DNA from 2 places in the Martelella endophytica genome. Region 1 is predicted to be linked to the other one. Evidence: predicted binding sites of a transcription regulator. Region 1 holds the regulator's gene; the other holds the start of a gene.
The links. Region 1 encodes PhoB, which activates phosphate uptake and scavenging genes when phosphate is short. Its sites were predicted from a motif close to TGTCATNNANCTGTCAT; they were not measured.
Positions count from the first base shown of each region.

Region 1 (6,930 bases):
ATCAACGCCGTGCCGGACAGTCTGCGCAAGGGCTCGCTCGGCCTCGGTGCCACGCAGTCGGAAACGATCAAGCGGGTGGTGATGCCGGCCGCCCTTCCGGGCATTGTCGGGGCGCTGCTCTTGACGGCCTCGCGCGCCATCGGTGAGACCATGATCGTCGTGCTCGCCGCCGGTGTGGCCGCCAATCTGCAGCTCAACCCGTTCGAGCCGATGACGACGGTGACGGTCAAGATCGTCAATCAGCTGACCGGCGACCTCGAGTTCAACACGCCGCAGACGCTGGTGGCCTTCGCGCTCGGTCTGACGCTGTTCGTCATCACGCTCTGCCTTAACGTTTACGCGCTCTACGTCGTGCGCAAGTACCGGGAGCAGTATCAATGAGTTTGCCGACCGGAAACGATGCCGCGGAAGTCCGTGCCAAGCTCGCCGAGCGCCGCCGCAGCGGGCTGAAGCGCCGCCATGCCGCTGAAAGACGCTTTCGCGTCTTCGGCAGGCTTGCGATTGCGATCGGCCTGTTCTTCCTCGTCGCACTGCTCTATTCGGTCGCGGGCAAGGGCTTCACGGCCTTCCAGCAGACCACGATCACGCTGCCGATCACCTTCAGCGCCGATGTCATCGATCCGGACAATCAGCGCCGGTCGGATCAGAACCTGCTTCTGACCGCCAACTATCCGCTGCTGGTGCAGGACGCGCTGGCGAAGACGCTCGGCATCGACCTCGCCAACAAGGCGGAGATGCGGGAAGCGATGCGGATGATTTCCCGCAGCTCCCGCGTCGAACTGCGCGATGTCGTGCTGAAGGATCCGGGCGTGATCGGCAAGACGCAGGATGTGCGGCTGCTGGCCGCTGCCGATATCGACTCGGCCAACAAGGGACAGATCGATCTTTCGGTTCCGGAAACCAGCCGCAGGGTATCCGATCAGCAGCTCGCCTGGATGAACGAACTGAAGGCCGATGGCCGGCTGAAGACGAGCTTCAACACCGGCTTCTTCACCCATGGCGCTTCCTCCCGTCCGGAATCGGCCGGCATCGGCGTCGCCTTCGTCGGCACGCTCTACATGATGGGCATCGTGCTCGTCCTGTCGCTGCCGCTCGGCGTCGCCTCGGCCATCTATCTGGAGGAATTCGCGCCGAAGAATCGGTTGACGGATGTCATCGAGGTCAACATCAACAATCTGGCGGCGGTGCCCTCCATTGTCTTCGGCCTACTCGGCCTTGCCGTCTTCATCGGCTTCCTCGGCCTGCCACGCTCGGCCTCGCTGGTCGGTGGGCTGGTGCTGACGCTGATGACGCTGCCGACGATCATCATCGCCACCCGCGCGGCGCTGAAGGCGGTACCGCCCTCGATCCGTTCGGCGGCACTCGGCGTCGGCGCCTCGAAGATGCAGGCGGTGTTCCACCACGTGCTGCCGCTTGCCATGCCCGGCATCCTCACCGGCACGATCATCGGCCTTGCCCGCGCGCTCGGCGAGACCGCGCCGCTGCTCTTGATCGGCATGGTCGCCTTCGTTGCCGACTATCCGGCAACCCCGCTCGATCCGGCAACCGCGCTGCCGGTGCAGATCTACATGTGGGCCGGCGAGGCGGAACGCGCCTTCGTCGAGCGCACCTCCGCCGCCATCATCGTGCTGCTGGTGTTCCTGATCCTGATGAACCTGACGGCCGTGATCCTTCGGCGTCGCTTCGAGCGACGGTGGTAGGAGAAAACCATGAATGCGATGACCGGACCCGACGCGAAAAAGGCTTTGAACGACAAAATGAACGCTAATACCCACAAGATGGCCGGCAGCAAGGTCTCCGTTTACTACGGCGAGAAGCGCGCCCTGTTCGATGTCGACCTCAATATCCGCGAAAACGCCGTCACCGCGCTGATCGGCCCGTCCGGCTGCGGCAAGTCGACCTTCCTGCGCACGCTGAACCGGATGAACGACACCATCGACAACTGCCGCGTCACCGGCGAGATCACGCTCGATGGCGAGGACATCTACAAGTCCGGCATCGACGTCGTGGAGCTGCGCGCCCGTGTCGGCATGGTGTTCCAGAACCCGAACCCGTTTCCGAAGTCGATCTACGAGAACGTCGCTTACGGCCCGCGCATCCACGGACTGGCTCGCCACCGCGCCGATTTCGACCAGATCGTCGAGACCAGCCTGCAGAAGGCGGGGCTCTTCAACGAGGTCAAGGATCGCTTGCACGAGCCCGGCACCAGCCTCTCCGGCGGTCAACAGCAGCGGCTCTGCATCGCCCGCGCCATCGCCGTCAGCCCGGAGGTGATCCTGATGGACGAACCCTGCTCGGCGCTCGACCCGATCGCCACGGCGCGCGTCGAGGAGCTGATCAGCGAGTTGAAGCAGAACTACACGATCGTGATGGTGACCCACTCGATGCAGCAGGCCGCCCGCGTTTCCGAGCGCACGGCCATGTTCCATCTCGGCCATATGGTCGAGGAAAACGACACCGACACGATCTTCACCAATCCGGCCGACAGCCGCACCCAGGATTACATCATGGGACGCTTCGGTTGAGCGCCTGCATTTACTGAGGGAAGGAACGACAATGGCCCCTTCGCATATTCTGACAGCCTTTGATGAAGAGCTGAAATACCTGCAGCGCCGCATTTCGGAAATGGGCGGACTTGCCGAGGAGATGGTGAGCGAATCGGTCGAGGCGCTGGTCAACACCGACAGCGCCCTTGCCCAGAAGGTGATTTCCGACGACCTGGTTCTCGACGAGGCCGAGCGCGAGATCGGCGACAAGGCGGTGGTGATCATCGCAAGACGCCAGCCGGTCGCCTCGGACCTGCGCGAAATCATGGGCGCGATCCGCATCGCCGCCGATCTCGAGCGCGTCGGCGACATGGCCAAGAACACCGCCAAGCGGGTGATCTCGGTGCAGGGCACCGGCGTGCCGCGCAAGCTCGCCCACGGCATCGAGCATCTGTCCGAACTGGCGCTGCTGCAGCTCAAGGAAGTGCTCGACGCCTACAATTCGCGCCAGGCCGACAAGGCCAATTCGATCCGCGAGCGCGACGAGGAGATCGACGCGATCTACACCTCGCTGTTCCGCGAGCTTCTGACCTACATGATGGAAGATCCGCGCAACATCACCACCTGCACGCATCTTCTGTTCTGCGCCAAGAACATCGAGCGTATCGGCGACCATGCGACCAACATTGCCGAGATGATCTACTACATCGCCACCGGCGCCCAGCCGCAGGGAGAGCGTCCGAAGGACGACAATACCGCGGCCGTCGGCTCCAGTGATACCTGAACGACAAGCCACGATAACGGAGTTTGAGATCCATGGTGCCGAAGATTGCCGTCGTTGAAGACGAAGAGGCCCTGAGCGTTCTGCTGCGATACAATCTGGAAGCCGAAGGCTATGAGGTCGAGACCATCCTGCGCGGGGACGAGGCCGAAATCCGCCTGCAGGAATGGGTGCCCGACCTGCTGCTGCTCGACTGGATGCTGCCCGGCGTCTCCGGCATCGAGCTCTGCCGGCGCCTGAGGATGCGTCCCGAGACCGAACGTCTGCCGATCATCATGCTGACCGCGCGCGGCGAGGAAAGCGAGCGGGTGAGGGGCCTTGCCATCGGCGCCGACGATTATGTGGTGAAACCGTTCTCGACACCGGAACTGATGGCCCGTGTCAGGGCGATCCTGCGCAGGGCCCGGCCGGAAGTGCTTTCCACCGTGCTCAAATGCGGCGATATCGAGCTCGACCGGGAGACCCACCGCGTCCACCGCAAGAGCCGTGAGGTCCGCCTCGGCCCGACCGAGTTCCGCCTGCTCGAATTCCTGATGAGTTCGCCCGGCCGCGTCTTCTCCCGCGCTCAGCTTCTCGATGGCGTCTGGGGCCACGACATCTATGTCGACGAACGCACGGTCGACGTCCATGTCGGCCGGCTGCGCAAGGCGCTGAACTTCTCCCAGATGCCCGACGTCATCCGCACCGTGCGCGGCGCGGGTTATGCGATGGAAGTCTGAGGGCTAGCGCATCGCCCCCAACCGATCTTCGCCCCTCAAGGGAGGGCTATCTCAGATGGCCTTGGATCTCGCTCCATATACTCTCTCCCGCTTGCGGGAGAGATGCCCCGAAAGGGGCAGTGAGGGTGAAGCAGCATGTCCGTTCTTGAGGACGTCAGCTTGGATAACGTCCCCCCTCACTGTCGCTGTCGCGACATCTCTCCCCTCCGGGGCGAGAAGACTTGAGGCTTTGCGGTGAAGCCATATGCGATAGCACCTCCTCAAGGAGGAGGGCAATGAAACGCAATTCCTTCTGCGAAGATGGTTTCCGTCATTGCGGCGGCCCAATGTTTCGTTATCTTCGGGGCGCCGGAGCGGGCGGTTGACCGCTCTTTCCGTATCGGGCGATTGATTTTTCCGCCTGAAAAGGGCACGGACAGAACCGAAGCCGCCGCGCGGCGCCACCCGAAGCCTTCCCCGGTTGCTCCTCCCGCAGCCGGCGCGCGAAGCCGGGCGAGATGAAAGGGACCGAAATGACAAGAGCGAGTTTTGCCGACCCGGCGGTGATGGGTGAATTGATGGCCCGGATGCTGTGGGAAATCGAGGCGGTGCATTTCGCCCCCGACGAGCCCTACAAGCTCTCCTCCGGTCTCGTCAGCCCAGTCTATATCGATTGCCGCAAGCTGCTCTCCTATCCGCGCGTGCGCTCCACGCTGATGGATTTCGCGGCGGCAACCGTGCTGAAGCAAGCCGGTTTCGAGCGCTTCGATTGCGTTGCCGGTGGCGAGACGGCGGGTATTCCCTTCGCCGCCCTTCTGGCCGACCGGCTGGAACTACCGATGATCTACGTGCGCAAGAAGCCGAAGGGCTACGGCCGCAACGCCCAGATCGAGGGCACGCTGCCCAAGGGCGCCCGGGTGCTGATGGTCGAGGATCTGACGACGGCCGGCGGCTCGATGTTCCACTTCATCAACGCCGTGCGCGAGGCCGGCGGCGTCGTCGAGCATGGGCTGGCGCTGTTCTACTACGATATCTTCGAACAGGCCGAGAAGCGCTTCACCGAAGGCGGCGTCGACCTCCATTACATCGCCACCTGGAAAGAGGTTCTGGCGGTTGCGCGCGAGGAGCAGCGCTCTGACCCGAAGACGCTCGACAGCGTCGCCGAATTCCTCGACAGGCCGATGGAATGGTCGCGGGCCCGTGGCGGCCTGGAAGAACTGCTCGTATAACAGCAACAGACAAAAGACCGGGAGAGAAGAATGATTGTGTGCTGCGGCGAATCGCTGATCGACATGTTGCCCCGCGAAAGCAAGGCCGGGGAGCCTGCCTTTGCCCCCTATGCCGGTGGCGCCGTCTGCAACACGGCGGTCGCGCTTGCCCGGCTCGGGCGGCCGACCGGCTTCTTCTCCGGCATCTCCTCCGACCTGATGGGCGACATCATCCGCGAGAAGCTCGATGCCTCCAAGGTCGACTACAGCTATGCGGCAGTCTCCGACCGTCCGACGACGCTTGCCTTCGTCAAGCTCGTCAACGGTTCGGCGAGCTATGCCTTCTATGACGAAAACACCGCCGGCCGGATGATCACCGAGGCCGACCTGCCGACGCTCGGCGACGACTGCAAGGCCATGCATTTCGGCGCGATCAGCCTCATTCCCGAGCCCTGCGGCTCCACCTACGAGGCGCTTTTGATGCGCGAGGCGGATCACCGGGTGATCTCGCTCGACCCGAACATCCGCCCGACCTTCATCACCGACGCCGACAAGCATCGCGCCCGCATCGAGCGGATGGCGGCAAAGTCCGACATCATCAAGTTCTCCGACGAGGATCTCGACTGGTTCGGCCTTGAAGGCTCGCTCGACGACAAGGCCCGCCACTGGATTGCGGCCGGCGCCAGCCTCGTCGTCATCACCCGCGGTGGCGAAAGCGCGATCGGGTATACCGCGACGGAAAAGGTGGAAGTGCCGAGCGAAAAGGTCGAGGTGGTCGACACGGTCGGTGCCGGCGACACCTTCGATGCCGGCATTCTCGCCTCGCTCGACATGGCGGGGCTCCTGACCAAGGCGAAGGTGAAGGCGCTTTCGGCCGATGCCATCCGCGACGCGCTGGCGCTCGGCGCCAAGGCAGCTGCCGTCACCGTGTCGCGCGCAGGCGCCAATCCGCCCTTTGCGCATGAGATCGGCCTCTGAGCGGCCTTTACTTCACCTTAAGCATAACCGCGTAAGGTCCCGGGCACTTTGAACGGCATATTGGTTGGTCGTCCCCATGCGCGCATCTGGTGAAATTCCCATGCATAGAGAATATGGCCGCAGCCGCGCCAAATGGCGGGGCATCGGCCTTGCCGCGGCGCTGATGCTGCTGTCGGCCTGCTCGATCCTGCCCGGCCGGTCGGACCCGATCCCGACGCCGATTGCCGCCAATCCGGCCTCGCTCCGCATCGCGCTGCTTGCCCCCGAGCCCTTCCATATGCTGAAGGACGAGGTGAAGCTCACCGTCTATCAGCGCGGTGGCGGAAACGATATCTCGCGGGACTACATGCTGGTTGCCGCCGACAATGAGGCCGCCGAGGCCGCGGTCGCCAGGCTGCGCAAGCCCGGCCAGGTGCTGCAGGTCTATCGGCTGACGCCCGCCGATGCGCTGGCGCTTCACGATCAGCAGCAGGAGATGGCCGCAGCCCGCACGGGCAGTGCCAAACCCGGATTCTCGGTCGATCTCGATACCTCCTGCTGGAATGCGGCGATGATCGATCCGGCGGTGCCGCTCGATGTTCTGATCGAGGCCGGCGACGGAACCGGGTTCCACCCGCTGCTGTCCGACATCAACATCTTTTCGCTGATGAACCGGCCGGAAGGTTCGCGGCTGAAGAGCTGCTCCGAGAAATAGCGTCTGGTGCGACGCGGCTTGCCGGGTCGTGCTCTGTGCGCTTTGACAGGGTTTACCCCTCTCCGCCCTATAGGGGCATCTCCCC
Region 1 covers NZ_CP010803.1:1,297,638-1,304,567, forward strand. The annotation lists gene pstC (phosphate ABC transporter permease subunit PstC) at 1-381, shown strand, start outside; gene pstA (phosphate ABC transporter permease PstA) at 378-1,700, shown strand; gene pstB (phosphate ABC transporter ATP-binding protein PstB) at 1,710-2,525, shown strand; gene phoU (phosphate signaling complex protein PhoU) at 2,557-3,270, shown strand; gene phoB (phosphate regulon transcriptional regulator PhoB) at 3,303-3,986, shown strand; gene TM49_RS05940 (orotate phosphoribosyltransferase) at 4,499-5,194, shown strand; gene TM49_RS05945 (carbohydrate kinase family protein) at 5,225-6,151, shown strand; gene TM49_RS05950 (hypothetical protein) at 6,252-6,845, shown strand.

Region 2 (6,930 bases), 2.0 Mb from region 1:
CCAACATCATCGTCTGCTACATGGTCTCGGGCGAATATGACTATGTCATGCGCGTCGCGGCCAAGGACCTCAAGGATTACGAGCGTATCCACCGCGACTGGCTCTCCGCCCTGCCGCATGTGGTGCAGATCAACTCGTCCTTCGCGCTGCGGCCGATCATCGAACGCTTCAATGTAGGCGTCGATGACGATACCGTCGAACCGCCTGGCGCGGCGGGGTGAACGATCACCCCTTCTTGACGAGGAGCAGCCAGTTTTCGCCTTCCGCCTGCCAGTCGTCCGTGGTGACGATCGGAAGACGGTCGGCCTCCTCAAACCCCAACCGCGCGTAGAAGCGACGCGCCGGCCCGTTCGCATCCGAGAGGATCAGGCTGAGATCGCGGCCATGCGACAGCCGTTCAGCCTTGTCGATGAGGATAGATCCGAGCCCGCGGCCACGATACTCGGCGTAGGCTGCAAGCACATGCAGATGAAAGGTACCGGCCGCCCTCACCTTCAGGGCTTTCAGCGGCGCAAAGACCGGATGGTCGCGCTCGGCTCCATAGCCCGGCGCGTCGCCGTCGAGATGAAAGGCGATCAGCACCGCGGCAACGTCCGAGCCGAGCGTTGCCACCGTGCCGTTCTTCCAGGAGATCGCCTTGTCCTCGCGCGCGACGAAATCGCGGCCTGCCTGCCAGGCATCCTCACCACCGCCATCGAGCCGGCTCCAGCACCAGAGCGGCAGGCCGTGCCCGGCAATGTTGATGAGCCTAACGATGTCCGGCGCATCCTCCCGCCTTGCATCCCGAATTGTGAAACTACCGACCAATGCCACCCTCCTTCATGACGCCTGCCAAGCTCTCGCCCGGCCGGCGCATGGCGATTTCTTCCTCCGCGCGAAAAGCCATTTGGATTTTCCACCCGATGAGCTAGCCTGTCACAAAGTCGCAGCTCATACCATGGGCTGTGTCAATCGCCTGTCACACACGCGGTGCAAACCAGCCTGATATTCCAGAACTCCGGAGCCGACGCATGAACCCGAATCCCGCTCTACCGCCGATCTCGCGCCGCAGCCTTCTGCGCGGCATGACCGCAGCCTCCGCCCTCGTCATGCTGCATCCCTTCTCGGCGAGGGCCGCCGCCAACCAGGCGCATCTTCGGCTGATGGAGACCACGGACATCCACGTCAATGTCTTCCCCTACGACTACTATGCCGACCGACCGAACGACACGATGGGCCTCGCGCGCACGGCGACCATCATCGATGGCATCCGGGCCGAATCAACCAATTCGATGCTGATGGACAATGGCGACTTCCTGCAGGGCAACCCGATGGGCGACTACATCGCCTATGAGCGCGGCATGAAGGTCGGCGATGTACACCCCGTGATCAAGGCGATGAACGTGCTCGGCTATGATGCCGGCACGCTCGGCAACCACGAATTCAACTATGGCCTCGATTTCATGGACAAGGTCGTGAGCGGCGCCAACTTTCCTTACGTCTGCGCCAATCTGACGTCCGGCGAGCTCGCCGACGATCCGACCAAAGACGCGTTGATGTTCAAGCCGTACATCATCAAGGAAAAGATGATCAAGGACGGTGACGGCAATGAAAGCCCCGTCAGGATCGGCTTCATCGGCTTCGTGCCGCCGCAGATCATGGTCTGGGACGAGAAGAACCTGAAGGGCAAGGCCAACACCCGCGACATTGTCGAAGCAGCCGAGGCCTGGGTACCCGTGATGAAGCAGGAGGGCGCCGATATCATCGTGGCGCTGTCGCATTCCGGCATTGATGGTACCGGCCCCGCGCCGATGATGGAAAACGCCTCGCTTTATCTCGCCGATGTCGACGGCATCGACGTCGTCTTCACCGGTCACCAGCACCTCGTCTTCCCGGGCTCCGACGATTTCGCCGGCGTCGAGGGCGCCGACATCGGAAAGGGCACGCTGAAGGGCAAACCGGCCGTGATGGCCGGGTTCTGGGGCTCGCATATGGGCCTCGTCGACCTGCTCCTCGAAAAGGATGGCGACAGCTGGACGATTGCCGACTTCACGGTCGAGGCACGCCCGATCTACCACCGCAACGAGGATCGCCAGGTGGTCGCCGACGTCGAGTCCGACCCGGAGGTCGTTGCCGCCGCGGAAGCCGATCACCAGGCGACGCTCGAATATGTCCGCACCCCCGTCGGCAAGACCGCGGCGCCGCTGCAGTCCTATTTCGCTCTGGTCGCCGACGACCCCTCGGTGCAGATCGTGTCGCAGGCCCAGACCTGGTACACCAAGGACATGCTGAAGGACGGCGAATACAAGGATTATCCGGTGCTCTCCGCAGCCGCCCCCTTCAAGGCCGGTGGTCGCGGTGGTCCGGACTATTATACGGAAGTTCCCGCCGGTGACGTCGCCATCAAGAACGTCGCCGACCTCTACCTCTACCCGAACACCACGCGCGCCGTGCTGATCACCGGCGCACAGGTCAAGGAATGGCTGGAAATGTCGGCCGGCATGTTCAACCAGGTGGCCGACGGCGCACAGGATGCACCGCTCCTCAACCCGGACTTCCCGTCCTACAATTTCGATGTCATCGACGGCGTGAACTACCGCATCGACCTGTCACAGCCGGCGCGGTATTCGAAGGGCGGTGAGCTTGCCAATCCCGACAGCCATCGCATCGTCGACCTCTCCTATGCCGGCAAGCCGATCGACCCCGAGCAGAAATTCGTTGTCGCCACCAACAACTACCGCGCCGGTGGCGGTGGCAACTTCCCCGGCATCAACGGCGATGTCGTGATCTTCGTCGGCCCCGATACCAATCGCGACGTCATCGTCCGCTATATCGTCGAACAGGGCACGATCAACCCGACCGCCGACTTCAACTGGACCTTCGATCCGATGCCGGGCACCACCGCCGTCTTCGAGACCGGCCCACGCGCCGCCCAGTACATCGACGACGTCAAGGGCGCCAAGATCGAGACCGCCGGCGACGGCGAGAACGGCTTTGCGCTCTACCGCGTCGTTCTCTGATCTCGCCGATAGCGATCCCCGAATGCAAAAGGGCGGCCCTGCGGGGTCGCCCTTTTTGGTGTGCGCTAAGCACCGCAAGCTGCGATCGGCGCCTCAGCCCTCGCGCAGCATCTCCCAGACGGCCGCGACAAGCTGTTTCAGGTTGTAGGGCTTCGGCAGGAAGCCGAACTTAGCGTCGTCAGGCAGGTTCTTCGCGAAAGCATCGTCGGCGTAGCCGGAGACGAAGATGAACTTCAGCTCCGGATAGTCCTTGCGGGCCTCCCGCAGCAGCGTCGGGCCGTCCATCGCCGGCATCACCACGTCTGAGACGACGATATCGACGGCGCCGTCGAGCTTCTTCAGGATTTCCATCGCATGCACGCCGGTATCGGCCTCGTGCACGGTAAAGCCGCGCATTTCCAGCATGCGTTTGCCGGACCGGCGCACCGCGTCCTCGTCCTCGACGAGAAGGACCACGGCCGACTGGCCGGTCAGATCCATATCCTCTTCGCGCGGCGCTTCGGCATCACCCTCGTTCGCCTCGGTGAAGGCAGCGGCGATCGGCTGGCCCTTATGATCCTTCGGTGTCTCCGCCTGCTCGACCGCCTCGCCGCGCTCGTGACGCGGCAGCAGGATGAGGAAGCTCGTGCCCTTGCCCACTTCCGAGATCGGATGCAGGTAACCGCCGGACTGGGTGACGATGCCATAGACCATGGCGAGGCCGAGGCCGGTGCCCTTGCCGACGTCCTTGGTGGTGAAGAAGGGCTCGAAGATCTTGTCGAGCACTTCGGGCGGTATGCCGGTGCCCGTATCCTTGACCTCGACCAGCACATAATCGCGCTCCGGCACTTCGCGCAGGCCAAGGTCAGAGACTTCGGATGCCGGCAGGTTGCGCGTCTTGACCGTCAGCGTGCCACCGTCCGGCATCGCGTCGCGGGCATTGACGCAGAGATTGGTGATCACCTGGCCGAACTGCGCGGCGTCGGTTTTCACCGGCCACAGGTCGCGGGAAAAATCGGTCACCAGTTCGATGTCGGAGCCGCTTGTCATCCGCACCATCATGAACCGCATCTCATCGATGACGTCCGTGAGGTCGACGACGGCCGGGCGCATGGTCTGCTGGCGCGAGAAGGCAAGCAGCTGCCGCACCAGCAGCGAGGCGCGGTTGGCATTGCGCTTGATCTCGACGAGATCGGCAAATTCCGGATCGGAGGCACGCGACTGCAACAGCAGGTGGTCGGCGGAGAGCAGGATCGCGGTCAGGACATTGTTGAAGTCATGGGCAATGCCGCCGGCAAGGGTTGCCACCGCATTCAGCTTCTGCGTCCGGCTCATCTGCGCCTCGAGCGCCTTCTGTTCGCTGATCTCGATGACATAGACCAGCGCCATCGCATCGGCGCCGGCAGCGGCATGCACGAAGAAGCGGAAGTGGCGGTCATCGGCCGAGGCATGGCGCGCCTCGAACGGGGCAATCTCGGCATGCCTGTCGGCCGCCTCTGCGAGCGCCTCGTTCATCTTCTCGCGGTCGGCGTCGTCGATGATCGAGGCGATCTTCATGCCGCGGCCGACATCCTCGCGCCGCACGCTGTCGGCGAACATCGACAGGAAGCGGGTATTGGTGCTGGTCAGCCGGCCGGCGCGATCTACGATGGCAATCGCCATCGGGGTGTCGTTGAAGAAACGCTCTTCCCCGCCCGTGCCGGATGAGCGCTCGTCCGCATCCTCGCGGCGCAGCACCACCGTGCGGCTCTCGCCAGGGCGGCCATCACGTCCGCCGGAGACGTCGTGTAGTAGCCGAACCGCAAAGTTCCGGCCGGACGCAAGACGCATGGAGACGTCGAGGGTCTCGCTCAGCCGTTCGCCGGGGCCCGCCTGCAGCGCATCAAGGATCGCATTGCCATCCCCCGCAACGAGATCGGACAGCGCCACCGTGCCCGGCACGAAGGAGGCAAGGTCGATATCGAGCCAGCCCGCGAGCGTGGCGTTGATGTACCGGATCCGGTCTTCGGCATCGGATGTCATGAAGCCGACGGGGGCGTGATCGAGATAGTCGATCGCCTTCTGCAGTTCGCGGAAGTATCGCTCCTGCTCCTGCCGTTCTTCGGTGATCTCGGAGATCTGCCAGATGTGGTAATTGTGGGTGCGACCGCGGCTGTCGGCGATCGGGACGAATCGGGCCTGCAGTCGATACCAGTGGGCGCTGCCGTCGCTCTTGCCGGAAAGCGGCTTCGACAGACGGAATTCCTCCTGACCGTTGACGCCGCCGCGCACGATCTGGCTCAGACGATAGAGCACCTCGGAGCCTTCCGGCTCTTCCGAGAGCAGCGTTTCAAGACCGGACGGCGTCGCCTCGTCTCCGGTCAGCCGCGCATAGGCCGCATTGGCATAAACCATGCGATCGCGATGATCGGTGATGAGAACGGCTTCGGGATACCGATCGAGAAAGGGACCGGCGAAATCGTTGGTGGCGTGAGAGGGGAACAACCGCACGAGCCCGAGCAGCGCCGCCAGCACGAAGAAAACGCCGAAAATCGCGAAGAAGCCGAGCGCCGCCATCAGCCAGTCCGCCGGCAGGTAGCCGCGATACTGATAGCCGAGCGCCACGATTGCCGCCAGGATCAGCAGCACCATGGCAAGCCGGCCGACAGTGCCGGCACGCAAGCCGCGCTGAATCGCCGGTTCGAAGCTCTTTCCGCCCTCGTCTGCCATCAAACCCTCGTTTTATCTGACCGGTCGTGACCGAACCGTCGGGATCGCCCGGTCGTGCCGTTTGCGCCCCTCTGCGACGCCCGATGTCGTTTGTTTGTCGCGGTTTCGCCGGGAAACCGTGCCTGATCGCTTTAGCGCCCCTTTTCAGGCCGGGCAATGCCCGCGACATGCCAATCTGGAGCCGCAATGTTAGGTTCAAAAGCTTAAGATTGGGTTTTGTGCCGCAATTCGGCCCGCAAAGGCGCGTTCGGGTGAGCGGACGGTGTTCTCGCAGCGCCGCGAGTTGACAAATCGGCAAGAAACACGTGCTACTCTGACCATACATGCTTCGCCCGTGCCACACGGGCAGGCGGTGGTAAATTCGAAGAAGCACGATGGCATTGGCGGTTGCGCACCTCCCCGAGGATGAGCGCCGCATGAAAGAGAAGAGGAATAGCGATGGGAAGCCTGGACTGGAGCGGAGCCATTTTCGATTTCCCGACGCTTGCGATCGGGGTCATCATCCTGGCCGTGCTTGCCATCTGGTTCCTGCTGCGCCACCGGCCGCCGTCACCATTCATCAAGGGCGGCAAGAACCGCAGGCCGCGGCTCTTCGTCGTCGATGCCGCAGCCGTCGATGCGCGTCGACGCATCGTGCTGATCCGACGCGACAATGTCGAACATCTGGTGATGATCGGCGGCCCGAACGATCTGTTGCTGGAAACACGGATTCCCGCACCGATCGGCGCCCGCCATCCGCGCGCGGAAGGCCAGCCGGCCGAAACAGCCACACCGAAAACCAGTGGCCCTCAGGCCTGAAGCCGCAAAGGCAACGATGCAAATCAAAAGGCCGCGTCAGGTGACTGACGCGGCCTTTTGATGTTCATTCGTCGCGATAGACTTTTTCGCGTCGCTCGTGGCGCTCCTGCGCCTCGATCGACAAGGTCGCGATCGGACGCGCATCAAGCCGGCGAAGACCGATCGGCTCACCCGTCTCCTCGCAGTAACCGTAAGTTCCGTCATCAATTCGGCGCAGCGCCGCGTCAATCTTGGAGATCAGCTTGCGCTGACGATCGCGTGCTCGCAATTCGATGGAACGGTCGGTTTCGGAGGAAGCCCGGTCGGCAAGATCCGGGTGGTTCGCGCTTTCGGCTGCCAGATTTTCGAGCGTCTCACGCGCCTCACGCAAAATGTCGTTTTTCCAAGCGATCAGTTTTGCGCGGAAATAGGCCCGCTGGTTGGGATTCATGAACTCTTCGTCATC
Region 2 covers NZ_CP010803.1:3,322,179-3,329,108, reverse strand. The annotation lists gene TM49_RS15205 (Lrp/AsnC family transcriptional regulator) at 1-221, shown strand, start outside; gene TM49_RS15200 (GNAT family N-acetyltransferase) at 226-807, opposite strand; gene TM49_RS15195 (bifunctional 2',3'-cyclic-nucleotide 2'-phosphodiesterase/3'-nucleotidase) at 1,011-2,999, shown strand; gene cckA (cell cycle histidine kinase CckA) at 3,093-5,687, opposite strand; gene TM49_RS15185 (flagellar biosynthetic protein FliO) at 6,126-6,485, shown strand; gene dksA (RNA polymerase-binding protein DksA) at 6,550-6,930, opposite strand, start outside.
Region 2: the regulator PhoB is predicted to act here: its motif matches at 946-962, upstream of TM49_RS15195 (bifunctional 2',3'-cyclic-nucleotide 2'-phosphodiesterase/3'-nucleotidase).